Regions from separate parts of the Aquabacterium sp. A08 genome, predicted to be linked through region 2. Evidence: riboswitches for the same ligand, from Rfam matches in the RefSeq annotation. Region 2 holds a riboswitch; the other holds the start of a gene.
What was found. A riboswitch is a leader RNA that binds a small molecule or an ion and turns the genes downstream of it on or off. The one in region 2 is predicted to bind thiamine pyrophosphate.
Positions count from the first base shown of each region.

Region 1 (15,824 bases), on a different contig from region 2:
GCATCCAGGTGGCGCCAGCCTTTTTCGGTCTGCGAAAACGCGATGGCGGGCACCCCGAACAGGTAGCCTTCCATGGCCGCGCCCACGGTGCCGGAGTAAATGGTGTCGTCGCCCATGTTGGCGCCGTTGTTGATGCCGGAGACCACCAGGTCGGGCGTGTAGCCCAGCAGGCCGGTCAGGGCGATGTGCACGCAATCGGCCGGGGTGCCGTTGACGTAGCGAAAACCGTTGTGCGCCGTGTGCACATAGAGCGGGGAATGCAGCGTCAGCGCGTTGGATTTGGCGCTGTTGTTGTGTTCCGGGGCCACCACCTCCACCTCGGCGATGTCGCGCAAGGCGTCGTACAGGGCCTGGATGCCGGGGGCCTGGTAGCCGTCGTCGTTGGACAGAAGGATTTTCATCACCGGCCATTGTAGGGGCGCTGCCCGGGCCGTGCCCTGGGCGTGGGCGCACGCGCCCGGTCGCCCCCGGGACAAACCGTGCTGGCCGTAGCACCAAGGCCTGCCTATCATGCGCAACACCCCCATGAGGAGACGACAACATGCACGCTTGGTTGTGTGAGAACCCCGTCGGCGTTGAGGCGCTGGCCTGGAAAGAACTGCCCACGCCCCAGCCCGGCCCGGGCCAGGTGCTGGTGGAAATCAAGGCGGCCAGCCTGAACTTTCCCGATCTGCTCATCGTGCAGAACAAGTACCAGATGAAGCCGCCCCTGCCCTTTGTGCCGGGCTCGGAGTACGCCGGCGTGGTGCGCGCCGTGGGCCCGGACGTGACCCACCTGCAAGCCGGCCAGGCGGTGGCCTGCCTGAGCGGCACCGGCGGTTTCGGCACCCACACCCTGGCCCCGGCGGCGCTGTGCCTGCCCCTGCCCGCGGGCTTCGACCTGGTTGACGCGGCCGCCTTCATCATGACCTACGCCACCTCTTACCACGCGCTGATCGACCGCGGCGCCCTGCAACCCGGCGAAACCGTGCTGGTGCTGGGCGCCGCCGGCGGCGTGGGCACCGCCGCCATCCAGATCGCCAAGCAGGCCGGCGCGCGCGTCATCGCCGCCGCGTCCAGCGCCGACAAGTGCCAGCTGTGCCTGGACGCCGGCGCCGACGCCACGCTGAACTACAGCGAGCACACACCGGACGGCAGCCTGCGCGAGGCCATCAAGCAGCTCACCGATGGCAAAGGCCCCGACGTGGTCTACGACCCGGTGGGCGGCGCCTTCGCCGAACCGGTGTTCCGCTCCATCGCCTGGCGCGGCCGCTACCTGGTCATCGGCTTTGCGGCGGGCCCTATCCCTAGCCTGCCGCTGAACCTGGCGCTGCTCAAGGGCGCGTCCCTCGTCGGCGTGTTCTGGGGCGACTTTGCCAAGCGCGAACCCCAGGCCAACGCCGCCATGATGCAGACGCTGGCACAGTGGTACCTGCAGGGCCAGATCAAACCGGTGCTGGACCAGACGCTGCCCATGCACGAGCTGCAGCGCGCCTACGCGCTGATGGGCAGCCGCCAGGTCAAGGGCAAATTGGTGATGGTCAACCCGGGCTAGAATCCGCGCTTTCAACCCAGTCGCCAGGGGAGTCCCGCAAGGGGCTGAGAGTGCCGCCGGCCAGCGCGCCGGGGCAGACCCTGGAACCTGATCCGGTTCACACCGGCGGAGGAAGCGCGACATGCTGTACGCCACGGTGGCTGCCCTTGGGGCGGCCTTGTTGTTGTTTGTCTGGATCGGTCTGCGCGCGCGCAGCGCCGACGCCAGTCTCGACGAATACGTCACCGCCCGCAATTCGCAGGGGCCCGTGACCTTGGGCCTGTCCTTTTTGGCCTCGGGCCTGGGCGCCTGGATTTTGTTCGCCCCCCCCGAAGTGGGCGCTTTCGTGGGCCCGGTGGCGGTGGCCGGCTACGCCTTGGGGGCCGCCCTGCCCTTTCTGGTGCTGGCCTGGTGTGGGCCGGCCATCCGGCGCTGCCTGCCCCACGGGCGCAGCATCGCCGAATACGCCCAACACCGCTTTGGCACCGGCCTGCGGCTGTGGGTCAGCGCGATTTCGGTGCTGTACATGTTGTGCTTCCTCACGGCCGAGCTGACCGCCATTGGCGCCATCACCGGCATGCTGTCGGGCCTGCCCGGCGCCTGGATGGTGGTGGGCGTGGCCGCGACCACGCTGGCCTACACCGCCTGGGGTGGCCTGCGCGCCAGCCTGGCCACCGACCGCTGGCAGGCCTGGCTGCTGCTGGCCTTGCTGGGCCTGGTGCTGGCGGTGCTGCTGCCCGGCTTGCCCGATGCGCCCCCCGTCACCGCCCCCAGCGCCCCGCCCGAGGTGGCGCTGAGCGTGGCGCTGACGCTGGTGATCGCGGTGACCGCGGCCAACCTGTTCCACCAGGGCTATTGGCAACGCGTCTGGGCGGCGCGGGACGACCGGGCCCTGGCCCAAGGCGCCTGGCTGGGCGGGGCATCCACCGTGCTGGTGGTGGCGGCCATTGGCGCCCTGGGCGTGCTGGCCGCGAGCCGGGGCCTGGACCTGGGCCAGCCACCCATCCCCTTCTTCGCGCTGCTCAAGGGCGCACCGGCCTGGCTGACGCTGCCGGCGCTGCTGTTGGCCGTGGCATTGGTGGCCTCCTCGGTGGACACGCTGCAAAACGGCATCGCATCGCTGGTGGTCACCGCCCGGCCGGGCGTGGCGCTGTCCAGCGCGCGCTGGGCCACGGTGGCGCTGATGGTGCCGGTGGTGCTGGTGGCCTTGCAGGGGCTGTCGGTGCTGCGCCTGTTCCTCATCGCCGACCTGCTGTGCGCCACCGCCGTGGTGCCAGTACTGATGGGCCTGTGGCGCCACACCACCCCGACCGCGGCGGTCGCCGGGGCCTTGGCCGGCGTGGTGGGGGCGGTGCTGCCGGGCTGGGTCAGCACCGGCAGCCTGGCCCAAGGCCTGCTGGCCGCCAGCTTCCCCGGCAGCATCCCCACGCTGGCGCCGTTCGCCGGGGCGTTGGTGGCGTCCAGCCTGGTGTGCGGCGCGCTCAGTGTGCTGCGCAAGCCAGCCGCCTGAGGCCCTACCGAACCGGGCCACCGCTCATGGAGCCGTCTGCAGGCGATTGCAGACCGGCTCGGCCCCCATGGTGTCGCGGGGAAGGCAACCGTGCAGACCCGCTCAAGCAGTGCTGTGGCCCAGCGCAGTTCCTGGACCGCGTGCCACCGACCAGCGCCCCCATGTGGGCACAAGCCTCGGGGCCCAGGCCATCACGCATGCCGCGCGATGCGCTTCCAGTCGTGCAAGGTCTGGCGGATGCGGTTGCGTGAGTTGGGGTGACTGCCACGAAACGACTGCGTCAAGCGCTCTTGGATCTGCGCACTGGGCAGCGGGCCACCCCTCGCTTTGAGTTGATCGATCAACAGCATCAGCGTCTGGAAGTCCTGAGCGTTCAACGCCAGCTCCAACATGCTTTGGCCGTCCGCCGTGGTGTCCGCGACGTTGGCCCCATGGGCGATCATGTGTCGGACCAGGCCGGTTTTCCCATGCCCACAGGCCCAGTGCAGAGGGACCAGACCGCCGGCAGTGGCTCGGCTGAAGTCAGCGCCGATGGCGAAGGCTTCGGGCCCCTCGGGCCAGCCTGAGGCCTTGATCATCTGTTGTGTCTTCCAATCGCTCATGGGGAATGTCCGTGTGTGTGGTGGGGCTTGCCGTGGTCTGTCGTCTGAACGGTGCACAGCGTCCCAGTCCCTCATTTTGAACCACGTTGTCCGCATGGGAACATGCTCACCACAGGCTCTGGCTGCGCGGGACGTGTCTGTGACCTGCTTGAAGGGCCGCAGGCCGGTTGGGCGGCGTGACATGCGCGCCCCATTCTCAGGGTGAACCGCCAGAGACCCCCGACAATTCAAAACCAAAAATAATATTTCAACATATTTTAAAAACCAAGTCTTATAATAAACAGGCCAATTACAGCCACCTGCCATCCCATGTGGCAAATCGTGACACGGCTGACGGAGCTTCTCGCCCTCCGTTGCTCTTTTGACCCGTGCGTTTGTCGCCCTCCAGGCGCCCAGCCCATGCCGTTGCGCGGGGCCGCCCGGGTCTTTGCCGTCACCCAAGGCTGGCTACCAACCGGCCCGCTCCATCGCCACACCAACTGACGACCTGCTCAGCGCAGACACCCAGCACATTTTCAACCCTCAGCGAACACCCCGTTCGCTCGCACGCACCGCGCCGATGCGACCCCATTCACAGAAAGGCTCCAACATGAGCAGCAAGATCTACGTGGGCAACCTGCCCTATTCCGTGACCGACGCCAGCCTGCGAAGCAACTTCGCCGAGTTCGGCGGCGTTACTTCGGCCCGGGTCATGATGGACCGCGACACGGGCCAATCCAAAGGCTTCGGCTTTGTGGAGATGGGCTCGGCCGAAAGTGCCCAAGCCGCCATCAGCGCATTGCATGGCATGTCCGTCGATGGACGCACCATCATCGTGAACCTGGCCAAGCCGCGCGTGGACCGTGGCACGTCCGGCGCACACGCACCGACGGGTTACCGCGCTTCAAATCGCCAGAACGTCGGCTATGGCAAGGATGGCTACGGCGGCTGCTGAGGCCGGCGACAACCTCTGAAAACCGGTTTGCCCGAACCGGTTTTTTTTTCGTCTGCCCAGAGTCAACCCAGAAAACAGGTCACCCAGGCCCTCATCGCCGGCCACCGGCTTGCGCGTACAAGGCCCTGCTGTGGCTGCGGACCCAGAATGAACACCCTCTGCAGGCACGGCGGGATGGCCTGCTTCCGGGCAAGGCGCTGTCCGATCGCTGGGTTCTTGATGGCCGCACCCTGGGCGGCGCTGACGATGGATTTGAGGCCGCCGCCATTGGGTGGCGCCACGCAGAGAGCCCCCACACCGGAAACAAACCCTGTGCCGCTGGCTGGCTACACTGCGCCCACGAACCCCGAAAAGCAAAAAGCCCGGCGAACCGGGCTAAGTGCTGGATTGACTTGGGGTGGCTGATGGGACTCGAACCCACGACAACAGGAATCACAATCCTGGACTCTACCAACTGAGCTACAGCCACCGTAGCCTCAAATTATAGCCCGTCCAAAGCCGTTTTTCAGGCCCCGGTCGAGGTTTCTTTCTTTTTCTCCAGAATCTTCACCTTGAAGCGGGCACGCAAGGCCTGCAGGAAGGCCTGCGACTCGGACTGCGCCCACAGCTGCGTCAGTTGCTCGCGCTCTTGCTGGGCACGGGTGGCGTCGGCCTGGTCGCGGGGCAGGACACGGTTGACGCGCAGCACCATCCAGCCGTCGGCGCCCAGATCGGCGCTGGTCCAGGCGGGGGTGCTCGGGCCGGCGGCGGCGCTCAGGGCGGCCACCACAGCCGGTGGCGGCAGGCCTTGGGCGCCGTCGCGCGACACCACCACCGGCGCCTGCAGCTTGGCAGCAGCCGGCAGGGCCTGCCAGGCCAGCAATTGGGCCTGGGCCTCGGTGCGGGCGGCCTCCAGGGCGCGTTGCTGCACCAGGCGCTCGCGTACGTCGGTCGCCACCTCTGCCAAGGGCCGCACCTGGGCTGGCCGGTGGTGCAGCACCCGCACCGACACCAGCTGGCTGGGACCCACCTCGATCGCTTCGCTGTTGCGCTTTTGCGCCAGGGCTTCGGCGGTGAAGACGGCGGCCAGCACGCGCGGGTGGGCCAACACCGCGTCCCGCTGCGGGTTCTGCGGGCCGCTGCGCGGCAGGCCGGTGGCGCTGCGCACCGTCAGGCCCAGCTTGGCCGCGGCCGGCGCCAGGCTGTCGGCCTGTTCGTACACCAGGTTGCTGAAGTCTTCGGCCGCCTCGGCGAACTGGCGTTGCGCCTGCTGTTTGGCCAGTTCGGCTTGCAGCCGCGGGCGGGCCTGCTCGAACGGTTCGGGCTGTGGGCGGCGCACATCGGTCACCTGGATGAGGTGGAAGCCAAATTCGGTTTCCACCACGTCCGAGAGCTGACCGCGCTCCAGCGCAAAGGCCGCGTCCTCGAAGGCCTTGACCATGGCGCCCCGGCCAAAAAAGTCGAGGTCCCCGCCCTGCTGGGCGGAACCCGGGTCTTGCGAGCGGGTGAGGGCCAGTTCGGCGAACCGCTCGGGCGACTGGCGCAACTGGGCCAGCAGTGCGTCGGCCTGGGCGCGCACCGCGGCCTTGGCGTCGGCGCTGGCGCCGGGCTCCACCGTCAGCAGAATGTGGCGGGCACGGCGCTGTTCCTGCTGGGCCAGGCTGGCGCTGTTTTGCTCGTGGTAGGCGCGCAGGTCGCTCTCGTTCAGGCGCACGTTGCGCGCCACGGCGTCCAGGTCCAGCACCAGGTATTCCACGTCGGCCTGCTCCAGGGTCTGGAAAGCCGCGGTGTTTTGGTCGTAAAAGGCCTGCACGTCGGCGTCGCTCACCTGCACCCGGTTGCGGAAATCGGCCGGGCGGAAGTGGGCGACCTGCACCTCGCGGCGCTCAAAAAACGCCTGCAATGCGGTGCGCGCGCTGGCGTCGCTGACGAAGCTGGAGGCGGCGATGCCTTGCGCCACCTGGCGCCGGGCCAGATCGGCGCGCACATTGGCCTCAAACTGCTCAGGGGACAGGCCCTGGCCGCGCAGGAGTTCGCGGTAGCGCTCCACGTCCAGCGTGCCGTCGGGTTGGCGCAGGGCGGCAATGGCCGGGTCCTGGGTCAGCTCGCGCGCCAGGCGTTGATCGGTGGTCAGGAACAGGCCCTCGGTCGCGGCCAAAGCCAGCACGCGGTCGTTCACCAGGCGTTCCAGCGTGGCCAGGCGGCTGTCTTCGTTGTCCAGCAGGGCGCGGTCCACGCCGGGCATGCTGGCCACCAGCCGGTCCACTTCATTCTGGTGGGCGGCCAGCCATTCCTGACGGGAAATGTCCGTTTTGCCTACCTGGGCGACCACGTCTTTGCCCTCGCGGAAGCTGCTGTACCCCTCGATGCCGAACAGCACGAAGGACGGGATGATCAACAGCATCAGAAAACCCATGAGGAATTTGATGTTGTTGCGGAAGTAATCGAACATGGTGCTGCCTGAAACAAAAAAAGCGAACCGGGGTTCGCCTTCTTTTGAGGGGGCTTCGGGTGGTGGGTGCTGAGGGGCTCGAACCCCCGACCTACGCCTTGTAAGGGCGCCGCTCTACCAACTGAGCTAAGCACCCCGAAGACCAGAATTTCAAATGATAGCGTCTTTCAACGCCTTGCCCGGCTTGAACTTGGGGATTTTAGCGGCTTCGATGTGCACCGCCTCGCCCGTCTTGGGGTTGCGGCCGGTGCGGGCGGCGCGCTCGGTCACGCTGAACGCGCCAAAGCCCACCAGCGACACACTGCCCCCGTCTTTCAGGGTGGTGGCGATGGCCTGCAGCGTGGCCTCCAGGGCGCGGGTGGCCGAGGCTTTGGAGATGTCGGCCTCGGTGGCGATGTGTTCGATGAGCTCCGCTTTGTTCATGGTTCTGCTTTCGGTAGGGGCCTGGGTCAACAGACGGTGATTCTAGTGGGCGGCGCCGGGCGCCGGCCGGTCAGGCGGCGCGCAAGGCCTCGGCCACCGCCCGCCCCAGGTCGCTGGTGCGGGCCCGGCCACCGATATCGGGCGTGCGCGGCCCACCATTGGCCGGGTCCAGCACGGTTTCGATGGCCGCCAGCACGGCGTCGTGGGCGTCGCGGTGGCCCAGGAAGTCGAGCATCATCGCCCCGCACCAGATCTGGCCGATGGGGTTGGCGATGCCTTGGCCCGCGATGTCGGGCGCCGAGCCGTGCACCGGCTCGAACAGCGAGGGCATCTGCCGCGTCGGGTTCAGGTTGGCGCTGGGCGCGATGCCGATGGTGCCAGTACAGGCGGGCCCGAGGTCGCTCAGGATGTCGCCGAACAGGTTGCTGGCGACCACCACGTCGAACTGGTCGGGGCGCTGCACGAAGTGCGCGGTCAGGATGTCGATGTGGAACTTGTCCAGCGCCACGTCCGGGTAGGCCCGCGCCATCTCGGCCACACGCTCGTCCCAGTAGGGCATGGTGATGGCGATGCCGTTGCTCTTGGTGGCGCTGGTCAGGTGCTTCTTGGGGCGGCTCTGGGCCAGCTCGAAGGCAAACTTCAACACCCGGTCCACGCCCACGCGCGACATCACGGTTTCCTGCACCACGATCTCGCGCTCGGTGCCCGGGTACATGCGCCCGCCGATGCTGGAGTATTCGCCCTCGGTGTTCTCGCGCACGATCATCATGTCGATCTCGCCGGGCTGGCGCGGCGAGCCGTCGCGGCGCACCACGGGCGCCACAATGCCGGGCATCAGCCGCGCTGGGCGCAGGTTGACGTACTGGTCGAACTCGCGACGGAACAACAGCAGCGACCCCCACAAAGAAATGTGGTCGGGGATTTTGTCGGGCCAGCCCACCGCGCCGAAGTAGATGGCGTCGTGCCCGCCGATCTGCGCCTTCCAGTCGTCGGGCAGCATCTGGCCGTGCCGCTCGAAATAGGCCCAGCTGGAAAAATCGAAATGGTCGAAGCGCAGGTCGATGCCGAAGCGGCTGGCGGCCGCCTCCATGACGCGCAGCCCCTCGGGCATGACTTCCTGGCCGATGCCGTCTCCGGCGATCACGGCGATGCGGTGTGTGCTCATGGCAATGTCAGGTGTTGGCGGGCCGCACCACCAGGCTGACGCCCACGGCGGTCAGGGCGGTGCCGGCCAGGGTGACGGCGGTGATGGGTTCGGCAAACAGCACCCAGGCGATGAGTGCGGTGGTGGGCGGCACCAGGTACATCAGGCTGGACACCGAGGCCGCCGCACCGCGCTGGATGAGCAGGTACAGCAGGGAGCTGCCGCCCAGCGTCAGCCCCAGCACCGACCAGGCCAGCGCGCCCACCAGTTGGCCGTTCCAGGCCATGCCCTCGGTTTCCAGCAAGGCCAGCGGCAGGGTGACGGCGAAAGCGGCCAGCAGTTGCACCGTGTTGGCGCTGCGCACGTCGCAGGGCCGCACAAAGCGCTTCTGGTAGAGCGTGCCCACGGTGATGCTGAACAGCGCAATGACCGCAAAGGACAGGTTGAACCAGGTGGCCGTGTCGCCCGGGCCGCCAGCGCCAAACTTGCGCGACACCACCAGCACCAGCCCGGTGAAGCCCAGCGCCAGGCCAGCCCACTGGCGCCGCGTGACCTGGCCGCCGGTGGACGACAGCCAGATGGCCGTGAGCACCGGCTGCAGCCCCACCACCAGCGCCGACAGGCCCGAGCCCATGCCGGCCTTGACCGCCGCCCAGACGCCGCCGAGGTAACCGGCGTGCATCAACACCCCCAGCACACCCAGGTGCAGCCACTGCTGGCGGCTTTGCGGCCAGGCCACCTTGGCCAGCCAGATCCACGGCAGAAAGCAAGCGATGGACAGCGCATAGCGCCAGGCCAGAAACGTCATGGGCGGGGCGTGGGGCATGCCGTAGCGCGCCACGATGAAACCGGTGCTCCAAATCAGCACGAACACCCAGGGCATGGCGCGCAGCCAGCCGTTGTCAGACGCGGAGGACACCATGGGCGCAGCCGCTCAGCGCGCCTTGGCGCGGATTTCGGGCAAGGCCTTCTGCAGGTAATAGACCATGGACCAGACCGTCAGCACCGCCGCGGCCCAGATCAGCACCGTGCCCCACAGCCGCGTGTCCAGCACCCCGAACAGGCGCCCGTCGTAGAGCAGGAAGGGAATGGCCACCATCTGCACCGTGGTCTTGAGCTTGCCCACCATGTGCACGGCCACACTTTTGTTGGCACCGATCATGGCCATCCACTCGCGCAGCGCCGAAATGGCGATTTCCCGGCCAATGATGATGAGGGCCACGAACACGTCGGCCCGGTCCAGGTGCACCAGCACCAGCACGCAGGCACACACCAAAAACTTGTCAGCCACCGGGTCCAGGAAGGCACCGAAGGACGAGGTCTGGTTGAGCTTGCGCGCCAGGTAGCCGTCGGCCCAGTCGGTGGCGGCGAACAGCACGAACAGCACCGTGGCCACCAGGTTCTGCATCGCCGGCGACAACCCCGCCGAGTAAAACACGGCCACGATGAGCGGGATGGCCGCGATGCGCGCCCACGTGAGCAGGGTTGGCAGGTTGAAGAACATGGGCGCCATTATGCGGGCCTTTGCGGCGCGGCCAGGGGTTGCCACTGTCGCCCAGGGCGCCGGCCGCGCCGCGGCGGGCCGGTCAGCGCAGGGCGCGGTAAATGGCTTCGGCCAGTTCGGGGGAAATGCCGTCCACCGTGGCCAAGTCGTCCACACTGGCCGCGGCCACGCCGCGCACGCCGCCAAAGCGCTGCAGCAGGCGCGCACGCTTTTTCGGGCCAACGCCGGGAATGTCCTCCAGCTGGCTGCCGCCGGTGCGGGTTTTGGCGCGCTGGGCCCGCATGCCGGTGATGGCGAAGCGGTGCGCCTCGTCGCGGATCTGCGCCACCAGCATCAGCGCGGCCGAATCGGCGCCCAGGTACACCTTCTCGCGGCCGTCGGCAAACACCAGCTCTTCCAGCCCGACCTTGCGGCCCTCGCCCTTTTCCACGCCCACCAGGCGGCCCAGGTCCAGCCCCAAGCCCTCGAACACCTCGCGCGCCACGCCCACCTGGCCCTTGCCACCGTCGATCAGCACGATGTCCGGGAAACGCTGGGCGCCCGCCTTGTGCGCGTCGCCGGCGTCGCGCAAGGCCTGTGCCAGTTTGCCGTAGCGGCGCTGCAGCACCTGGCGCATGGCGGCGTAGTCGTCGCCGGGGGTGATGCCGTCGATGTTGTAGCGCCGGTACTGCGCGCTCTGCATCTTGTGGGCCTCGAACACCACGCACGAGGCCACGGTGGATTCGCCGGCGGTGTGCGAGATGTCGAAGCATTCGATGCGCAGCTGCTCCAGGCCGTCTTCGGGCAGGTCCAGCGCCTGGGCCAGCGCCCGGGTGCGGGCCTGCTGCGAACCCTCCTCGGCCAGCAACCGGGTGAGCTGGATGTCGGCGTTCTGCTGGGCCATGTCCAGCCAGGCGCGGCGGTGTTCGCGCGGGTGGAACACCGGGTGCAGCCGGATGCCGCTCTGCTCGGCCAGCAGCGCCAGCAGGTGCGGCGACACCGGCGCCCCCAGCACCAGCACCGGGGGCGGCGCGACGCCGGTGTAGTGTTGTGCCATGAAGGCCTCCAGCACCCGCTGCTCGGCGCCCACGCGGGCCGTTTCGGGCGCCAGCGGCACGTCGCCGGCCGCCGGCCCGGTGGTGGTGGCGTCGCCCTCGGCCGCCTCGTCGTGGGTGGCCAGCACCACCCCGTCCTCCACGTGGGCGGGGAAGTAGGGCCGGTCGCCCAGGTGGCGCCCACCGCGCACCATGGCCAGGTTGACGCAGGCGCGCCCGCCCTGCAGCCGCACCGCCAAAATGTCCACGTCCTGGTCGGTGGTGCTCTCCATGGTCTGCTGGTGCAGCACGGTGGACAGGGCGCTGATCTGGTTGCGCACCTCCGCGGCCTGCTCGAACGCCAGCTGTTCGGCGTGGGCCAGCATGCGGCGCTCCAGTTCGTCCAGCACGGTCTGGGTTTCGCCGCGCAGGAAGGCGCTGGCGCTGCGCACGTCGGCGGCGTAGTCGGCCGGGCTGACAAAGCCCACGCACGGGCCGCTGCAGCGCTTGATCTGGTACAGCAGGCACGGGCGGGTGCGGTGGTTGAACACCGTGTCCTCGCAGGTGCGCAGGCGAAACACCTTTTGCAGCAGCTGGATGGTCTCCTTCACCGCCCAGGCGTTCGGGTAAGGGCCAAAGTACTGGTGGCGCCGGTCCACCGCGCCCCGGTAGTAGGACATCCGCGGGTAGTGCTCGGGCAGCGGCGCGCCGGTGGCGGCGGGCGAGCGGGGCGTGGCCGCCGCCCACAGGCTGGCGCTCAACTTCAGGTAGGGGTAGCTCTTGTCGTCGCGGAACAGGATGTTGAAGCGCGGCTGCTGCGTCTTGATGAGGTTGTTTTCCAGCAGCAGCGCCTCGGCCTCGGAGCGCACCACGGTCGTCTCCATGCGCGCGATCTTGCTCACCATGTGGCCGATGCGGGTGCCGTCGTGGCTTTTGGTGAAGTAGCTGGAAACGCGCTTTTTCAGGTCGCGCGCCTTGCCCACGTACAGCAGCAGGCCGGCGGCGTCGAAATAGCGGTAAACGCCGGGCAGGCCGGGCAAGGCGGCCACGGCCTGGAGCAGGGCTTCGGGGTGTTGCGGGGTCATGGTGATGCGCGATTGTGGCACCGCCCCGCGGGCCGCGCCGGCCGCGCGACAATCGCGCCATGCACCACCCCGCCGCCCCCGTTCTGACCTGGGACATCGTCTGCCACGTGATCGACAACTGGGGCGACCTGGGCGTGTGCTGGCGCCTGAGCGCCGACCTGGCCGCCCGCGGCCAGCGGGTGCGGCTGTGGACCGACGACCCGGCCCCGCTGGACTGGATGGCCCCCGGCGCGCGGCAAGGCCGGTGGCCGGGCGTGGAGGTGCACCCCTGGCCGCAAAGCGACCCGCACACCCCGCCCCCGGAGGTGCCGCCGGGCGACGTGCTGGTGGAGGCTTTTGGTTGCCAAGCCGCGCCGGCCTGGGTCGCGCGCCTGCTGCCCGCGCGCGACGGCCCCCAGCCGGTCTGGCTCAACCTGGAGTACCTGAGCGCCGAAGGCTACGTGGAACGCTGCCACCGCCTGCCCTCGCCGGTGATGAGCGGGCCGCTGGCCGGGCGGATGCGCTGGTTTTTCTACCCCGGCTTCACGCCGGCCACCGGCGGACTGCTGCGCGAGCCCGAGCTGATGGAGCGCCTCGCCCGGTTCCGGTCGGCAGCCGGTGGCGCGGCGCAGGCCGGCGCGCCCCAGGTGTCCCTGTTCTGCTACGAACCGACCGCCCTGCCCGGCCTGATGCAACACCCCGACCTGCGCCACGCCCACTGGCAGGTCGCCCCGGGCCGCGCCTGGCAGGCCTTTGCCGCGGCACGGCACGCCCTGCCCGCCGGCGCCCACGCCACCGCCCTGCCCCACTGCCCCCAGGCCGGCTTCGACCAGACCCTGTGGCGCTGCGACCTCAACTTCGTGCGCGGTGAAGACTCGCTGGTGCGCGCCCTGTGGGCCGGCCAACCCTTCGTCTGGCAGATCTACCCGCAGCACGACGACGCCCACCACGCCAAGCTCGACGCTTTCCTCGACTGGCTCGACGCCCCGGCCGATCTGCGCCAGATGCACCACCACTGGAACGGCATCGGCCCCGCGGGCGCGCCCGCGCTGAACGGCCCCACCCTGGCGCGCTGGCGCCACACCGTGCAGCAGGCCCGCGAACGCCTGCTGCGCCAGACCGACCTGACGACGCAGTTGCTCGGATTCGTCTTGGAAAAACGGTAAAATTCGGGGTTTTGCGACATGCTCGCACCCCGCCGCGCGCTGAGGCCCTGCCCCCGCCAGAGCGGCACAACTGCCTGGAAAAACCATGAAAATCGCTCAAGAAATCCGCGCTGGCAACGTCATCATGCACGGCAAGGACCCGATGATCGTCCTGAAAACCGAATACGCCCGTGGGGGCCGCGGCGCGGCCACCGTGCGCATGAAGCTCAAGGCCCTGCTGAGCAACATGGGCACCGAGGTCGTGTTCCGCGCCGACGACAAGATCGACAACGTCATCCTCGACAAGAAAGAGTGCACCTACTCCTACTTCGCCGACCCGATGTACGTCTGCATGGACGCCGACTACAACCAGTACGAGGTCGAAGCCGAGAACATGGGCGACGCCCTGAACTACCTGGAAGACGGCATGGCCGTGGAGGTGGTCTTCTACGACGGCAAGGCCATTTCGGTCGAACTGCCCACCAGCGTGGTGCGTGAAATCACCTGGACCGAACCCGCCGTCAAGGGCGACACGTCCGGCAAGGTGCTCAAGCCCGCCAAGATCGCCACCGGCTTCGAGGTGCCCGTGCCCCTGTTCGTGGACCAGGGCGACAAGATCGAAATCGACACCCGCACCGGCGAATACCGCAAGCGCGTCTGAACGCCCGTGGCGTTCCCGGCTCCAAAAGGCTCTGCGGAGCCTTTTTTGTTGCCTGCACGCTTCTTGCTCCAGCCACCTCCCACCCACACAAGGCCAGCCCATGACCCCACCTCCCCACCACCTGCACAACAGCCGCCTGGCCGATGCGGCCGTGGAAATGCACCTGATGTCCGACGGCACCCAGAAGCTGCAGGCCGACGCCTACCGCCTGGCCTTCGCTGACCCAGAATTCCTGCTGCGGCGCGAGACGCGCGGCATCCGCTTTCAGCTCGAACTGCTCAAGCCCGACCTGGCCCAGACCGAACTGGGCATCGACAACACCATCGTGGTGTTCGGCAGCGCCCGTTTCCGGGAACCGGCCGAGGCCCAGCGCCAGCTTGAAGCCGCGCAGGCCAGTGGCGACGCCGCCGCCCTCCGCCGCGCCCAGGCGCTGGTGCGCAACGCCCGCTACTACGACGAGTCGCGCCGCTTTGCCCAGCTCGTGGCCGACTACAGCCAGAGCTGTCCCAAGGCCGACCAGCTCTACATCGCCACCGGTGGCGGGCCCGGCATCATGGAAGCGGCCAACCGCGGCGCCCACGACCGGGGCGTGCTCAACGTCGGGCTCAACATCCTGCTGCCGCACGAACAGGCGCCCAACCCTTACATCAGCCCGGAGCTGTGCTTCAAGTTCCACTACTTCGCGCTGCGCAAGATGCACTTTCTGATGCGCGCCAAGGCCCTGGTGGCCTTCCCTGGCGGCTTCGGCACGCTCGACGAGCTGTTCGAGGTGATGACGCTGGTGCAGTGCAAAAAGGCCAAGCCGGTGCCGATCTTCCTGTACGGCAGCGCCTACTGGAAGCGCCTGATCAATTTCGACGTGCTGGTGGAAGAAGGCGCGATTTCGCCCGAAGACCTGGAACTGTTCCAGTACGTGGACGAACCCGAGCAGGCCTGGGAAGGCATCCGAGGCTTTTACGGCCTGCCCGACGCCTGCCCCAGCGCCTGAGCGGGCCACGCCAACGCCGCCGGCCCGCCGCGGTGGCGGGGAGCCGGCGCGGGCTCAGCGGCGCTCGGGCACCGCGTTGCGCGGCACCGGCGCCTGGGAATGCAGCTTGAGGTGCAGCGCGGCCTGGGCCATCAGGTTGGCCGACACCGGCGCGGTGACGAACACGAACAGCGTGATCAGCAGTTCCGCGATGCCCGGGCGGCCGTGGCTGAAGGTGACCAGCATCGACGCCACCAGCACCCCGCCCACCCCCAGGGTGGAGGCCTTGGTCGGCGCGTGCAAGCGCATGTAGAAGTCGGGGAAGCGCACCAGGCCAATGGCCCCCACCAGCAGGAAGAAAGAGGCCACCAGGATCAGCACGGCGGCCATGTTTTCAAGAATCGGCGTCATGTCGCAAGCTCCAGAGTGTTCATTCGACCACGTCGCCGCGGGTGATGTAGCGCGCCAGGGCCACGGTGGAGACAAAGCCCAGCATCGCCACCAACAGCGCCGCCTCGAACAGCAGTTCGGTGTCCCAGCGCATGTCCAACAGGATGATCAGCGCCACCATGCCCATGTACAGGGTGTCCAGCGCCAGGATGCGGTCGGCGATGTCGGGGCCCTTGAGCAGGCGCCAGCTGCACAGCAGCACCGCCAGCGCCACGGCCACCGTGCCCACGTTGAGGGCCAGGTTCAGGAAATCGCTCATGCCTGCCCTCCTTGCCGAGCAGCTTGCGCCGCGGGGGCGCGTTCGATCAGGAATGCCCGCAGCAGCGGGGTTTCGTAGCGGTCTTTCATGTCGCGCACCATGGCCTGCGGGTCGTCGCAGTTGAGGGCGTGCACCAGGATTTCGCGGCGCTGCTCGTCGATGGCCATGGACACCGTGCCGGGCGTGGTGGTGATGATGCTGGCG
Region 1 is NZ_JAAQQT010000567.1:11,293-27,116, reverse strand. It holds gene surE (5'/3'-nucleotidase SurE) at 1-401, opposite strand, end outside; gene HA630_RS06505 (NADPH:quinone oxidoreductase family protein) at 542-1,534, shown strand; TPP riboswitch at 1,550-1,666, shown strand; gene HA630_RS06500 (sodium:solute symporter family transporter) at 1,656-3,023, shown strand; gene HA630_RS06495 (hypothetical protein) at 3,215-3,625, opposite strand; gene HA630_RS06490 (RNA-binding protein) at 4,215-4,559, shown strand; tRNA gene HA630_RS06485 (tRNA-His) at 4,953-5,028, opposite strand; gene HA630_RS06480 (SurA N-terminal domain-containing protein) at 5,065-6,990, opposite strand; tRNA gene HA630_RS06475 (tRNA-Val) at 7,051-7,126, opposite strand; gene HA630_RS06470 (HU family DNA-binding protein) at 7,141-7,443, opposite strand; gene HA630_RS06465 (tartrate dehydrogenase) at 7,484-8,578, opposite strand; gene HA630_RS06460 (DMT family transporter) at 8,586-9,479, opposite strand; gene pgsA (CDP-diacylglycerol--glycerol-3-phosphate 3-phosphatidyltransferase) at 9,492-10,061, opposite strand; gene uvrC (excinuclease ABC subunit UvrC) at 10,144-12,159, opposite strand; gene earP (elongation factor P maturation arginine rhamnosyltransferase EarP) at 12,219-13,304, shown strand; gene efp (elongation factor P) at 13,390-13,944, shown strand; gene HA630_RS06435 (TIGR00730 family Rossman fold protein) at 14,045-14,932, shown strand; gene HA630_RS06430 (Na+/H+ antiporter subunit G) at 14,987-15,322, opposite strand; gene HA630_RS06425 (K+/H+ antiporter subunit F) at 15,342-15,620, opposite strand; gene HA630_RS06420 (Na+/H+ antiporter subunit E) at 15,617-15,824, opposite strand, start outside.
Region 1: linked by a shared signal. The riboswitch ahead of HA630_RS06500 (sodium:solute symporter family transporter) and the one ahead of thiC (phosphomethylpyrimidine synthase ThiC) in region 2 are both predicted to bind thiamine pyrophosphate.

Region 2 (15,824 bases):
CTGCACGGCGGCCCGGGCCGCGCCGGCGGCGGCGAGGAACTGGGCGGCCTGCGCGCCCTGAACTTCTACCACCGCCGCACCGCGGTGCAGGCCAGCACCGCCGCCCTCGACCAATGGGGTGCGGCGGCCGTGGCCTTCCAGCCCTGACGCCGCGCCCCCCCCGCCTTCCACAACAAACATCCCTGGAGACACCCATGACCGCCCGCCCGCCCGCCCCGCCCCCCACCGAGTTCAACTTCGCACAGCACCTGATCCGGCTCAACGCCGGGCGCGGCGAGCGGGTGGCCCTGATCGACGACCAGGGCCGGCTGACCTACGCCGAGCTGGCCGACCGGGTGCGGCGCATGGCCAACGGCCTGCAGTCGCTGGGCCTGCGGCGCGAGGAACGGGTGCTGCTGCTGATGCAGGACAGCAACGACTGGATCGTGTCCTTCCTCGGCGCGCTGTACGCCGGCGTGGTGCCGGTGTGCCTGAACACCCTGCTCACCGCCGAGGACTACGCCTTCATGCTGAACAACAGCCGGGCCCAGGCGGCGCTGGTGTCCGAAGCCCTGCTGCCCACGCTGGAGGCCGCTTTGGAGCAGGGCCCACACGAGGTGCAGCACCTGGTGGTGTCGCGCGCAACCCTGCCGCTGCCGGCCGGCCCGGGCTACCGCGCCGTGGCACTGGACGCCTTGCTGGCGGGGGCGGCGCCCCAGGCCTCGCCGGTGGCCACGCTGGCCGACGAGGCCGCGTTCTGGCTCTACTCCTCCGGCTCCACCGGCCGCCCCAAGGGCACGGTGCACACCCAGGCCAACCTGTACTGGACCGCCGAACTCTACGCCCAGCCGGTGCTGGGCCTGACCGAGGACGACACCGTCTTCTCGGCCGCCAAGCTGTTCTTCGCCTACGGCCTGGGCAACGGCCTGAGCTTCCCGCTCAGCGTGGGCGCCACCGTGGTGCTGATGGCCGAGCGCCCCACCCCGCAGGCCGTGTTCCAGCGACTGACCGGGAGCACACCTGCACTGGCAGGACGCCAACCCACCGTGTTCTACGGCGCCCCCACCGGCTACGGCGGCATGCTGGCCCAGCCCGACCTGCCGCCCAAGGCCGATGTGGCCCTGCGGCTGTGCTCATCGGCCGGCGAAGCGCTGCCGCGCGACATCGGCGAACGCTGGACCGCCCACTTCGGCGCCGAAATCATCGACGGCATCGGCTCCACCGAGATGCTGCACATCTTCCTGTCCAACCGCCCCGGCGACGTGCGCTACGGCACCACCGGCAAACCGGTGCCCGGCTACGAGGTGGAACTGCGCGGCGAGGACGGCCTGCCCCTGGCGCCCAACGCCGACGGCAGCATCGACATCGGCGACCTGTATGTGAAGGGCCCGAGCGCGGCGCTGATGTACTGGCACAACCGCGAGAAGTCGCGCGACACTTTCCAGGGCGCCTGGACCAAGAGCGGCGACAAGTACAGCCGCGACGCCGAGGGCTACTACACCTACGCCGGCCGCAACGACGACATGCTCAAGGTCAGCGGCATCTACGTCAGCCCGTTCGAGGTGGAGGCCACGCTGGTGCAGCACCCGGCCATCCTGGAGGCGGCGGTGATCGGCACCACCGGCGCCGACGGCTTGACCAAGACCAAGGCCTTCATCGTGCTCAAGGCCGGGCAGGCGCTGGACGAAGACGGCGTCAAGGCCTTCTGCAAGGAACACCTGGCACCCTACAAGTACCCGCGCCAGATCGAGTTCGTCACCGAACTGCCCAAAACCGCCACGGGCAAGATCCAGCGCTTCAAGCTGCGCGACCTGGAGGCGCAGCGCAGCGGCGGGCACTGACACCCTGCTGTGGACCCATACCCGCCCCCACCGGGGCGGGGCGCGCGCCCCAGGTCAATCGGGGGGCTGCAAGGCCGACTGCGGCAGCCCGAACACCTGGTCGAAGCACCAGGTGAACACCACGGTGTACACGAGGAAGAACAGCAGCAGGCCCAAGTCGGCCAGAAAGGCCAGCCACAGCGTGGTGTCCAGCCACCAGGCCATCACCGGCACCAGAAACACGGTCAGCCCGCCCTCGAACCCGAGGCCGTGGGCCACGCGCCGCTGCCAGGAGCGGCCCTTGACCGGCTGGCGCCGCTCCCAGCGCTCGAACAGGGTGTTGAAGACGTAGTTCCAGGTCACCGCGATGCCCGAGGTGAGCACCGACAGGCCCACCGCCGACGGCCCCGGCTCGTTGAAGGCCAGCGCCAGCGCCAGCGCCACCACCACGATGGCGATGGCCTCGTACAGCGCCACCTGCACCACGCGGCGGGTGCGGGGCCCCAGGCGGCGCCAGACAGGCACCGGCCGGGTGGGCACCGCGGGCGTCGGCCCCATCAGGTGTCCTTGCTGATCTTGATGCTGGGGAACTTGCTGGAAAAGTCCTTGGCCTTGTTCGCCACGGTGATCGCCACCTGGCGCGCGACCGCCTTGTAGGTGCCGGCGATTTCGCCGTCCGGGTCGGCCACCACGGTGGGCTGACCGCTGTCGGCCTGCACCCGGATCTGCATGTTCAGGGGCAGCGCGCCCAGGTAGTCCATGCCGAACTCGGTGGCCATGCGCTTGCCGCCATCGGCGCCGAAAATGTGTTCGGTGTGGCCGCAGCTGGGGCAGCAGTACACTGCCATGTTCTCCACCAGGCCCAGGATGGGCACGCCCACCTTCTCGAACATCTTCACGCCCTTGCGCGCGTCCAGCAGGGCGATGTCCTGCGGCGTGGTCACGATCACCGCGCCGGTCATGGGCACGCGCTGGCTCAGGGTCAGCTGGATGTCGCCGGTGCCGGGCGGCATGTCCACCAGCAGGTAGTCCAGGTCTTTCCAGTTGGTCTGGCGCAGCAGCTGGTCCAGCGCCTGGGTGGCCATGGGGCCGCGCCAGATCATGGCCTCGTCCTTGTCCACCAGGAAGCCGATGGAAATCACCTGCACGCCGTAGTTCTCCAGCGGCTCCATGGACTGGCCGTCCACGCTCTCGGGCCGGCCTTCGATGCCCATCATCATGGGCTGGCTGGGGCCGTAGATGTCGGCGTCCAGGATGCCCACGCGCGCGCCCTCGGCGGCCAGCGCCAGCGCCAGGTTGACGGTGGTGGTGCTCTTGCCCACGCCGCCCTTGCCCGAGGCCACGGCGATGATGTTCTTCACGTTGGGCAGCAGCTGCACGCCACGCTGCACCGCGTGCGCGATGACCCGCGTCTGCAGGTTGACCGAGACGTTGTCCACGCCGGGCACGCCCTTGGCAGCGGCGATCAGCGCCTTGCGCAGCGCCGGGTGCTGGCTTTTGCACGGGTAGCCGAATTCGACGTCAAAGGACACGTCGCCGTCCTGCACCTGCAGGTTCTTGAGCGCGCGGGTGGACACAAAGTCTTTGCCCGTGTTCGGGTCTTGCACGGTTTGCAGCGCCTGCAGCAGTGCCTGTTGTTCTACGGCCATCTGGGGTGGTCTCCGGTCTAGAGGAATGGGTGGCCGAAGTCTATCCGGTCCGGCGGGTGGCGCCTGCACACCAGACGACAGTGCCCTCATTAAAATCGAGGGCTTGCCCACAAGGACCCCCACATGAGCCAGCGTCGCTTCTTCGTCACCACCGCCCTGCCCTACGCCAACGGCAACTTCCACATCGGCCACATCATGGAGTACATCCAGGCCGACATCTGGGTGCGGATGCAGCGCATGCACGGCCACGAGGTGCACTTCGTGGGCGCGGACGACGCGCACGGCGCGCCGATCATGATCGCCGCCGAAAAGGCCGGCGTCACCCCGCAAGCTTTCGTCGCCAACATCGCCGCCGGCCGCGCCCAGTACCTCGAAGGCTTCCACGTGAAGTTCGACAACTGGCACAGCACCGACGGCCCGGAAAACCACGAACTGGCCCAGGCCATCTACCGCGGCCTCAAGGCCAACGGCCTGATCAGCACCAAGACCATCGAGCAGTTCTTCGACCCCGAGAAGAACATGTTCCTGCCCGACCGCTTCATCAAGGGCGAATGCCCCAAGTGCGGCGCCAAGGACCAGTACGGCGACTCTTGCGAGAGCTGCGGCGCCGTGTACGCCCCCACCGAGCTGAAACACCCCTACTCCGCACTCTCCGGCGCCACCCCGGTGCTGCGCACCTCCGAGCACTATTTCTTCAAACTCAGCGACCCGCGCTGCATCGAGTTCCTGGAAAACTGGACCGCCGAACCCGGCCGCCTGCAGCCGGAAGTGCTCAACAAGATCAAGGAATGGTTCGCCAAGGACGAGCACGGCCAGGGCGGCCTGGGCGACTGGGACATCAGCCGCGACGCACCCTACTTCGGCATCGAAATCCCAGACGCGCCGGGCAAGTACTTCTACGTCTGGCTGGACGCCCCCATTGGCTACCTGGCCAGCCTGAAGAACCACTTCGCCAAGGGCCAGGCCGCGAACCACTGGCACCCTGAATCGCGCACCCCGCAGTCCTACGACGAGTTCGTGGCCGACCCCGCGGTGGAACAGGTGCACTTCATTGGCAAGGACATCACCTACTTCCACACCCTGTTCTGGCCGGCCATGCTGCGGTTCAGCGGCCGCAAAACGCCGACGCAGGTCAACGTGCACGGCTTCATCACCGTCAACGGCGGCGAAAAAATGAGCAAGAGCCGCGGCACCGGCCTGGACCCGCTGAAGTACCTGGGGCTGGGCATGAACCCCGAATGGCTGCGCTACTACCTGGCCGCCAAACTGAGCAGCCGGGTGGAAGACGTGGACTTCAACCCCGACGACTTCGTCGCCCGCGTCAACAGCGACCTGGTGGGCAAGTACATCAACATCGCGTCGCGCGCGGCGGGTTTCATCGCCAAACGCTTCGGTGGCCAACTGGGCGCCATCTCGGCCGACGGCGAGGCGCTGCTGGACCACCTGCAGCAGGCCGTGCCGGGCGTGGCCGAGTTGCTGGCCGAGCGCGAGTACGGCAAGGCCATCCGCGAAACCATGGCCCTGGCCGACCGGGTGAACGAGTACGTGGACGCCAACAAGCCGTGGGAGCTGGCCAAGCAGCCCGGCATGGACGCCCGCCTGCACGACGTGTGCACCACCTGCATCGAAACCTTCCGCCTGCTGACCGCGCTGCTCAAGCCGGTGCTGCCGGCACTGGCCGCCCAGGTGGAAGCCTTCCTGCAGTGCGAACCCCTGACCTACGCCAACGCCACCACGCCGCTGGGCGCCGGCCACACCATCGCCGCCTACCAGCACCTGATGCAGCGGGTGGACATCCAACTGCTCGAGGCCCTGTTCGAGCCGCCCGCCGCGCCCGAACCGGAAAAGGTCATCCCCGGTGGTGAAGACATCGCCCCCACCATTTCCATCGACGACTTCGCCAAGGTGGACCTGCGCATCGCCCGCATCGACCACTGCGAGCCGGTGGAAGGCTCCACCAAGCTGCTGCGCCTGACGCTGGACGTGGGCGAGGGCCGCACGCGCAACGTGTTCAGTGGCATCGCCAGCATGTACCAGCCCGCCGACCTGATCGGCAAGCTCACCGTGGTGGTGGCCAACCTGGCGCCACGCAAGATGAAGTTTGGCGTGAGCGAAGGCATGGTGCTGGCCGCCAGCCACGCGGACGACAAAGCCCAGCCCGGCATTTACGTGCTGCAGCCGTGGCCGGGCGCGCAGCCAGGCATGCGCATCCACTGACCGGACGCCGGCGTGCACCCGCAACTGCGTGGCTGGGTGGACGTGCAACGCACGCACCAGGCCAACGTGCGCCTGGGGCTGACGCTGGCCTTCGTCGCTGGCGCCACCAACGCGGGCGGCTTCCTGGCGGTGGGGCAGTACACCTCGCACATGACCGGGGTGGTTTCGTCGGTGGCCGACCAGATCGTGCTGGGCCAGTGGGCGCTGGCGGCGGCCGGCCTGGGTGCCCTGCTGGCGTTTGTGCTCGGGGCCATGACCACTGCCTGGCTGGTGAACTGGGGCCTGCGCCACGGCCTGCACAGCGCCTTTGGCCTGCCACTGCTGCTCGAAGCCGTGGCGCTGCTGCTGTTCGGCCTGTTCGGCGCGGCCATCGGCCTGCTGGCCACCCTGTTCCTGCCGCTCACGGTGGTGCTGCTGTGCTTCATCATGGGGCTGCAGAACGCGGTCATCACCAAAATCTCCAAGGCCGAGATCCGCACCACCCACCTCACCGGGCTGGTCACCGACCTGGGGCTGGAACTGGGCAAGCTGCTCTACGTCAACCGCCACCCGCGCCAGGCGCCGGTGCGCGCCAACCGCGACAAGCTGCGGCTGCAGGCGCGCATGGTGGGCAGCTTTTTTGCGGGCGCGCTGCTGGGGGCGCTGGGCTTCAAGCACCTGGGCTACGTCAGCACCCTGCCGCTGGCGGTGCTGCTGTTGCTGCTGGTGTGGCGCCCGCTGTGGGCCGACGTGCGGGCGCAGGGCTGACCCGGGCGCTGACGCCCCGGCGCGCCCGCCTGCGCCGCCGCACTGGTACAAACCCCGACGCCGGGCACAGGGCTTTGTAAGCTGCACCCCAGTTTGCGGGCGGTAACATGGGGAATGGCCCTACGCATGCCCCCCCTGGCCCCCTTCCGCCCCCGCCTGCTGCAGGAACTGCGCGGCTACAACGGCGAACGGCTGGTCAAGGACATGGGCGCCGGCGCCACCGTGGGCATCGTCGCCCTGCCCCTGGCCATGGCCTTTGCCATCGCCTCCGGCCTCAACCCCGAAGCCGGGCTGTGGACCGCCATCATCGCCGGCTTCCTCATCTCCGCGCTTGGCGGCTCGGCGGTGCAGATCGGCGGGCCGGCCGGCGCCTTCATCGTCATCGTTTACGGCATCGTCGAACGCTACGGCCTGGCCAACCTGCTGATCGCCACCTTCAGCGCCGGGGTGCTGCTGTTTCTTCTGGGTTGGTTCAAGCTGGGTTCGCTGGTGCGCTACGTGCCCATCAGCGTCGTCATCGGCTTCACCAACGGCATCGCGGTGCTCATCGGCCTGTCGCAGCTGCGCGACGTGCTGGGGCTGGACGTGGCCAAAATGCCGGCCGACTTTTTCAGCCAGATCGCCACGCTGGCGCGCCACGCCGACAGCTTCAACCCCTGGGCCTTCGGGCTGGCGGCGGCGTGCGTGTTCGGGCTGTTCCTGTGGCCCCGGCTGTGGGCCAGCGAATCCGGTTTCCGCAAAAAGCTCGACGAATTGCAGACCGTCAGCGCGCTCAAGGCCACCTCGCGCGTGCCGGCCCCGGTGATCGCGCTGGTCACCCTGTCGCTGCTGGCCTGGGCGCTGGACATGCCGGTCGAGACGATCGGCAGCCGCTTCGGCGGCATCCCCCCGGGGTTGCCCGCGTTCGAGTTGCCCGATTTTTCCTGGGAAACCGTCAAGCTGCTGGTGGTGCCCACCGTGACGCTGGCGATGCTGGGCGCCATCGAATCGCTGCTGTGCGCGCGCGTGGCCGACCAGTTGAGCGACCGCCCCAAGCACGACCCCAACCAGGAGCTGATGGCGCAGGGCGTGGCCAACGCGGTGGTGCCCTTCTTCGGCGGCATGCCGGCCACCGGCACCATCGCCCGCACCGTCACCAACATCCGCGCCGGGGCCACCTCGCCGGTGGCGGGCATCGTGCACGCGGCCACGCTGGCGCTGGTGGTGCTGGCCGCCGCGCCGCTGGCCCAGCACATCCCGCTGGCGGTGCTGGCCGGGGTGCTGCTGTTCGTGGCCTGGAACATGGGCGAATGGCGGGAATTCGCCCGGCTCAAACAGTTCACCAACCACTACCGGCTGATGTTGCTGTCCACCTTTTTCGTCACCGTGGTGTTCGACCTGACGGTGGCGGTGGAACTGGGCCTGGTGCTGGCGGTGGTGCTGTTCGTGCGGCGGCAGAGCGACATCTTCCGCGTCGACGCCACCGGCGGCAGCGACACGCGGCTGCACTACAAACTCTACGGCTCGCTGTTTTTCGGGGCGGTGGCCAAGATCGACCCCATCGTGGCGGCGGTGGAAAACGCCCCCCACCCGCTGCACGTGGTGCTGGACGCCAGCCAGCTGATTTCGCTCGACACCACCGGCCTGGACGCGCTGGAACAGCTGCACAAGGCGCTGGACAAGCGCGGCGGCCACCTGAGCATGACCCACCTGAACGAACAACCGCGCTCGCTGCTGGAACGCTCGGGCTTTGCCGCCCGGCTGCACCCCGACACCCCCGAAGCGCCCTCCGGCGGGGCTGGGTAAAATCGCCGCTTATGAACCTCTTTGCCCGCCCCCACTACGCATCGGACGCCACGCAGTTCATCGACTCGCTCAAGGCGGCCAAGCCCACGCTGGAAGCCGAGCAACGCCAGGGCCGCGCCCTGCTGTGGGACCGCCCGGTGGACCGCGGTTTCAACGCCGCGGCCGACGCCGCCCGCGTGGAACAGAAGCCCTACGTCTACCAGACCGAGCCCAGCCTGCGCTGAGCCCACGGCCGCCCCGGCCAGCATGAGCCCCGCCACCGCGCCGGCCGCCGAGCTGCCCCCGGCCCCGCCCGACCCCGCCGCCACCCTGCCCGAGGTGGTGGACCAGGTGGCGCGCGCGCGCCTCTACGGCGAACCGCTGTTCGCGCTGCCGCAGGACCTCTACATCCCGCCCGACGCGCTGGAAGTCTTCCTGGAGGCCTTCGAGGGCCCGCTGGACCTGCTGCTCTACCTGATCCGCAAGCAGAACTTCAACATCCTCGACATCCCCATGGCCGAGGTCACGCGCCAGTACCTGGGCTACGTGGAGCAGGTGCGCGCCCGCAACCTGGAGCTGGCCGGCGAATACCTGCTGATGGCGGCGATGCTGATCGAGATCAAGTCGCGCATGCTGCTGCCGCCCAAAAAGGCGGCCGAGGGCGAGGAAGCCGAAGACCCCCGCGCCGAGCTGGTGCGCCGCCTGCTGGAATACGAGCAGATGAAGCGCGCCGCCTTGCGGCTGAACGACCTGCCGCAGCTGGGCCGCGACTTCCTGCGCGCCCAGGTGCACGTGGAGCAGTCGCTGGTGCCGCGCTTCCCCGACGTGGACCCGATCGACCTGCAAACCGCCTGGCGCGACATCCTGCGCCGCGCCACGCTGGTGCAACACCACCGCATCCGCCGCGAGGAACTGAGCGTGCGCGAACACATGAGCCTGGTGCTGCGCCAACTGCAGGGCCGTCGCTTCGTCGAATTCGGCGACCTGTTCGACCTGCGCCAGGGCGTGCCGGTGCTGGTGGTCACCTTCATCGCCATGCTGGAGCTGGCCAAGGAAACGCTGATCGAGCTGACCCAGGCCGAAGCCTTTGCCCCCATCTACGTCCGGCTGGCCTACACCCCCACCTGAGGCCCGCCGTTTTGGCCCCCCGGCCACCCCGGAACCGTTCATGACCGCCTCCACCCCACACGCCCCCAGCGCCACCACCACCCGCCAATTTGACGTGGTCATCGTCGGCAGCGGCCTGGCCGGCCTGAGCACCGCGCTGCTGCTGCCCCCCCACCTGCGCGTGGCGGTGCTGACCAAACGCACCATCGAAGACGGCTCCAGCGGCTGGGCCCAGGGCGGCATTGCCGCCGTGCTGGCCGAGGACGACAGCTTCGACGCGCACGTGGAAGACACCTTCGTGGCCGGCGCCGGCCTGTGCGACCCGGCGGCCACCCGCTTCACCGTGGAAAACGCGCCCGAAGCCATCGCCTGGCTGCGCGCCATGGGCACCCAGTTCACCCTGCACGACGGCGAGTTGCACCTGACGCGCGAAGGCGGCCACAGCCACCGGCGCATCGTGCACGCGGCCGACGCCACCGGCGCGGCCGTGCAACACACCCTGATCGACCGGGTGCACCAGGCGCCCAACGTGCAGGTGTTCGAGACCCACAACCTGGTGGACCTGATCCTGAGCGACAAACACGGCGGTCAAACCGACGCGCCGCGCCGCTGCCTGGGCGCCTACGCCCTGAACGAAGACACCGACGCAGTGGAAGCCTTTGTGGCCCCCCACACCGTGCTCTGCACCGGTGGCGCGGGCAAGGTGTACCTGTACACCTCCAACCCCGACACCGCCACCGGCGACGGCATTGCGGCGGCCTGGCGCGCCGGCTGCCGGGTGGCGAACATGGAATTCATCCAGTTCCACCCCACTTGCCTGTACCACCCCAAGGCCAAGAGCTTCCTCATCACCGAGGCGGTGCGCGGCGAAGGCGGCCTGCTGAAATTGCCGGCGCACCTGGGCGGCCACCGCTTCATGCCCGACCACGACCCGCGCGCCGAACTGGCCCCGCGCGACGTGGTGGCCCGCGCCATCGACTTCGAGATGAAAAAGCACGGCCTGGACTGCGTCTACCTCGACATCTCGCACCAGCCGCCCGAGTTCCTGCGCGAGCACTTCCCCAACATCCTGGCGCGCTGCGCCGAGCTGGGCATCGACATCACCCAAGAGCCAATCCCCGTGGTGCCGGCTGCGCACTACACCTGCGGCGGCGTGGTGACCGACCTGAACGCCCGCACCGACCTGCCTGGCCTGTACGTGGTGGGCGAGGCCAGCTGCACCGGCCTGCACGGCGCCAACCGCCTGGCCAGCAACTCGCTGCTGGAGTGCATGGTGTTTGCCCGCGCCGCCGTGCGCGACATGGCGGCCCAGCCCACGGCGGCCATCCCCACCATCCGCCCGTGGGACGACAGCCGCGTCATCGACGCCGACGAGCACGTCGTCATCTCGCACAACTGGGACGAACTGCGCCGCTTCATGTGGGACTACGTGGGCATCGTGCGCACCGACAAGCGGCTGGAACGTGCCGCCCACCGCATCGCGCTGCTCAAGGCCGAAATCCAGGAGTTCTACAAAAGCTTCCACGTCACCCGCGACCTGCTCGAGCTGCGCAACCTGGTGGAAGTGGCCGACCTGATCGTGCGTTGCGCCCAGGCGCGCAAGGAAAGCCGGGGCCTGCACTTCAGCCGCGACCACACCGGCCTGCTGCCAGAGGCATTGCCCACGGTGCTGGACCCGAACGCGGGCTGAAAGCCGCCGGGACGGGCGTGGCCTTGCACCCCTGGGCCCCGTGGCGCCGGTAACGGCGCCCAGGCTGACCGCTCGCGGCGGTGCTCACAGGACGGCGTAACGCCCCGGCTTGTGGTTGATGGCGATGAACAGGTTCATCACCACCGCCGCCAGCACCGACCACGCCACCCGCTCGGGCTCCACCACCGTGAGCGCCAGCAGCACGATGGTGCAATCGATGCCCATTTGCACCTTGCCCGCGCGCCAGCCCTTGGCCCGCTGCAGGTACAGGCTGATGATGGTGGCCCCACCCAAACTGGCGTGGTGCCGCGCCAGGAACAAACAACCCGAACCCAGCAGCAAACCGCCCAGCACGGCGGCGTAGGCCGGATGCAGCCGCTCGATGGCGAACAGCTGCGGCGACCACTGCGTCAACGCCGACAGCAGCGTGATGGCCAAAAAGGTCTTGAGCGTGAACTCGCGCCCCATGCGGCGCCAGGCGAACCAGTAAAACGGCAGGTTGATGAGAAAAAACCACTGCCCCAGCCCCCAACCGGTGGCGTAGTGCAGCACGAAGGCCGCGCCGGCCGTGCCGCCGGTGAGCAAACCGGACTGCGCAAACAAAATCAGCGCCAGCGACACGAACAGCGTGCCGGTGAAGATGGCCTGGGCGTCTTCAAAAACGGTGTGGGTTTGAATGGGTGGGACGGGGTGGGTCATGTCGCGGGTCAGATGCAGGCATCATGCCATGCGCTGCCACGGTGCCAAACGGGTGGGCCGTACAATCCGCACTGCTCCGGGGTGTCCACATGGTGTGGGCTGAGATGGCGATGCCGAACCCGCGAACTTGATCCGGTTCAGACCGGCGGAAGAAGAGCTGTCACATCCCGCGTTGCGTGGACACCCTTGCAGGCCCTTGGCCCGCGTGGGGCCGCGCCGCCGGGGCGACCTTCGGAGCACCCACCCTGCCACCGAAGGAGACACGCCCCGTGAACGCCCCTGCCGACAAATTCCTCGCCACCACCGCCCAGGTGGACCAGGCCGCCATCCAGCCCCTGCCCAATTCCCGCAAGGTGTACGTGGAGAGCTCCCGCCCCGACATCCGCGTGCCCATGCGTGAGATCAGCCAGAGCGACACCCCGGCCAGCTTCGGCGCCGAACCCAACCCGCCCATCTTTGTGTACGACTGCTCCGGCCCCTACACCGACCCGGCCGCGCACATCGACATCCGCCAAGGCCTGCCCGCGCTGCGCCAGAAGTGGATCGAAGAACGCAACGACACCGAGGTGCTGCCCGGCCTGAGCAGCGCCTTCGGGCGCGAGCGCGCCGCCGACCCCAAGCTCGACGCACTGCGCTTCCCCGGCCTGCACCGCCAGCCGCGCCGCGCCCTGCCCGGCACCAACGTGACGCAGATGCACTACGCCCGCCGCGGCATCGTCACGCCCGAGATGGAGTACATCGCCATCCGCGAAAACCTGCGCCGCCGGGAGTACCTGGAATCCCTGAAAACCGCTGGCCCCACCGGCCAGAAAATGGCCGCCATGATCGGCCGCCAGCACCCGGGCCAGCATTTCGGCGCCAGCATCCCGACCGAGATCACGCCCGAGTTCGTGCGCGACGAGGTGGCCCGTGGCCGCGCCATCATCCCCAACAACATCAACCACCCCGAAACCGAGCCGATGGTCATCGGCCGCAACTTCCTGGTGAAGATCAACGCCAACATCGGCAACTCTGCGCTGGGCTCGTCCATCAACGAGGAAGTGGACAAGATGACCTGGGCCATCCGCTGGGGCGGCGACACGGTGATGGACCTGTCCACCGGCAAGAACATCCACGAAACGCGCGAGTGGATCGTGCGCAACTCGCCCGTGCCCATCGGCACCGTGCCCATCTACCAGGCACTGGAAAAGGTCAACGGCAAGGCCGAGGACCTGACATGGGAGATTTTCCGCGACACCCTGATCGAACAGGCCGAGCAGGGCGTGGACTACTTCACCATCCACGCGGGCGTGCTGCTGCGCTACATCCCACTCACGGCCAACCGCATGACGGGCATCGTCAGCCGGGGCGGCTCCATCATGGCCAAGTGGTGCCTGGCGCACCACAAGGAAAGCTTCCTCTACACCCACTTCGAGGACATCTGCGACATCATGAAGGCCTACGACGTGGCCTTCAGCCTGGGCGACGGCCTGCGCCCCGGCTCCATTTACGACGCCAACGACGAAGCCCAGCTGGGCGAACTCAAGACCCTGGGCGAACTCACGCAGATCGCCTGGAAGCACGATGTGCAGGTGATGATCGAAGGCCCCGGCCACGTGCCCATGCACCTGATCAAGGAGAACATGGACCTGCAGCTGGAGCAATGCCACGAGGCGCCCTTCTACACCCTGGGGCCGCTGACCACCGACATCGCCCCGGGCTACGACCACATCACCAGCGGCATTGGCGCAGCCACCATCGGCTGGTACGGCACCGCCATGCTGTGCTACGTGACGCCCAAGGAGCACCTGGGCCTGCCCAACAAGCAGGACGTCAAGGAAGGCATCATCACCTACAAGCTGGCGGCCCACGCCGCCGACCTGGCCAAGGGCCACCCAGGGGCGCAGATCCGCGACAACGCTTTGAGCAAGGCGCGCTTCGAGTTCCGTTGGGAAGACCAGTTCAACCTGGGCCTGGACCCCGACAAGGCGCGCGAATTCCATGACGAGACCCTGCCCAAGGACTCGGCCAAGGTGGCACACTTTTGCTCGATGTGCGGGCCGCACTTCTGCAGCATGAAGATCACGCAGGATGTGCGCGACTTCGCGGCACAGCAGGGCGTGAGCGAAGCCGAGGCGTTGGAGAAGGGCATGCAAGCCCAGTCCGACGCGTTCCGCAAGGCCGGCGGCGAGGTGTACATCCCGATCCAGCGGGTCTGACGCCGGGCCGTCCGCGCCCCGTCTTGTATGCAAGCGGTGCGCGGCGGTCTGTCACAATCCGCCCCCACCGCGCACCGCGCTCAGGAAACCGCCATGTTCCGCACCTTGCTCAAATCCAAAATCCACCGCGTGGCCGCGACCCACGCCGAACTGCACTACGAGGGCTCCTGCGCCATCGACGAAGACCTGATGGACGCGGCCAACCTCTGCGAAAACGAACAGATCCACATCTGGAACATCAACAACGGCGAGCGCTTCGTCACCTACGCCATCAAGGGCCAGCGCGGCTCCGGCATGATTTCGGTCAACGGCTCGGCCGCGCGCCGCGCCCAGGTGGGCGACCTGCTCATCATCGCCGCCTTTGCCCAGGTGCACGAAGACCACGTGGCCCAACACAAGCCCCAACTGGTGTTCGTGAACGAACGCAACCAGCAGGTGGAGCTGCGCGACAAGGTGGCCACGCAGCGGCTGTGAGCCCGCGCCGCCCGCGGCTCAGGGCCCGGGCGAGCGCAGTTCCCAGGTGGCCGTCAGGCGCCCGGCAAAGGTGAGGGCCAGCGTGGCGCCGTCGGTCGCCTCGCTCAGGCGCACGCCGGGCTGGGGCGCCGGCTCGGTGTGCGCCACCGCCAGCAGGCCTGCCGGCCAGCGCACCGTCAGCGTGGCGTCCATCGGCAGGTAGCCGTCCAGGTAGCGGCGCATCAGCGGGCCGGCGTGCAGACGCCAGCGGCCGGGGCCGGTGGACTCCAGCGCGCGCGAACGCAACCCGATGCAGACGTGCCCGCCGCGCTGCACGTCGGCCAGCTCCACCCGGTGGCCGTCCACCCAGGCGCGGCCCACGCCCGCGTGGTCCAGCAGGTCGATCTGCTGCACCCGTTCGCGGTTGAACGCCACCACCACCCGGCGGTTGGGGTCCAATTGGCGGTGGCAGGTTTGAAGGACGATCACCCCGGTGCGCAGGCTGCCTTCATCGATGGCGGCGGTGGCCTCGTAACGGTAGGCCTCGGGGTCGGGCCGCTCGGCCAGGAAGCGCAGCTCGCCCTCCAGGGCGATGTCGTCCAGCTCCAGCGGGCCCGCCGTGGCAGGCAGCGCCGCCAGGCCGGTGGCCACCCCCAACGTGGCCAGTGCACAGGTCTTCCAAGGCATGGCAGGCTCCGAACGCGGTAGCCCCGGCCACCGCACCCGCCCATTGTGCGCCGAGGCGTCAGGCCGCGCCGATGTGAGGCACCAGTGCCCCGGCGTTTTGCCCGCCTTTGAGGGCGGCGGTGAAGGCCAGCATGCGGTCGATGGGCTGGCGCGCCCGCGGAATCAGGCCAGGGTCCACCTGGATCTCGTTCAGACCGCCTTCCAGCACGCGCGCCACGCCGGCCAGGCTGTTCATGGCCATCCAGGGGCAGTGGGCGCAGCTTTTGCAGGTGGCGCTGTTGCCAGCGGTGGGCGCCTCGATGAACACCTTGCCCGGGTTCAGCGTGCGCAGCTTGTGCATCATGCCGTTGTCGGTGGCGACGATGAATTCTTTGGCGTCCATCTCGGCCGCGGCCTTGAGGATGCCGCTGGTGGAGCCCACCGCGTCGGCCAGCGCCACCACCTCGGCCGGGCTTTCCGGGTGCACCAGCACCTTGGCGCCGGGGTGCTCGGCCATCAGGGCCTGCAGTTCGGCGCCCTTGAACTCGTCGTGCACGATGCACGAGCCCTGCCACATCACCATGTCGGCGCCGGTTTCGCGCTGGATGTAACCGCCCAGGTGCTTGTCCGGCCCCCACAGGATCTTGTGGCCCTTGTCCTTGAGGGCGCGCACGATGTCCAGCGCGCAGCTGGAAGTGACCAGCCAGTCGGCACGGGCCTTCACCGCGGCGCTGGTGTTGGCATACACCACCACGGTGCGGTCGGGGTGCTGGTCGCAAAAAGCGCTGAACTCGGGCAAGGGGCAGCCCAGGTCGAGCGAACAGTTGGCGTCCAG
Region 2 is NZ_JAAQQT010000550.1:2,258-18,081, reverse strand. It holds gene HA630_RS05150 (3,4-dehydroadipyl-CoA semialdehyde dehydrogenase) at 1-147, shown strand, start outside; gene HA630_RS05145 (benzoate-CoA ligase family protein) at 195-1,820, shown strand; gene HA630_RS05140 (PACE efflux transporter) at 1,875-2,357, opposite strand; gene apbC (iron-sulfur cluster carrier protein ApbC) at 2,357-3,448, opposite strand; gene metG (methionine--tRNA ligase) at 3,572-5,665, shown strand; gene HA630_RS05125 (YoaK family protein) at 5,678-6,412, shown strand; gene HA630_RS05120 (SulP family inorganic anion transporter) at 6,539-8,197, shown strand; gene HA630_RS05115 (DUF3460 family protein) at 8,209-8,421, shown strand; gene HA630_RS05110 (ScpA family protein) at 8,444-9,304, shown strand; gene nadB (L-aspartate oxidase) at 9,345-10,973, shown strand; gene HA630_RS05100 (YitT family protein) at 11,058-11,672, opposite strand; TPP riboswitch at 11,740-11,843, shown strand; gene thiC (phosphomethylpyrimidine synthase ThiC) at 11,942-13,870, shown strand; gene panD (aspartate 1-decarboxylase) at 13,964-14,344, shown strand; gene HA630_RS05085 (hypothetical protein) at 14,363-15,010, opposite strand; gene nadA (quinolinate synthase NadA) at 15,069-15,824, opposite strand, start outside.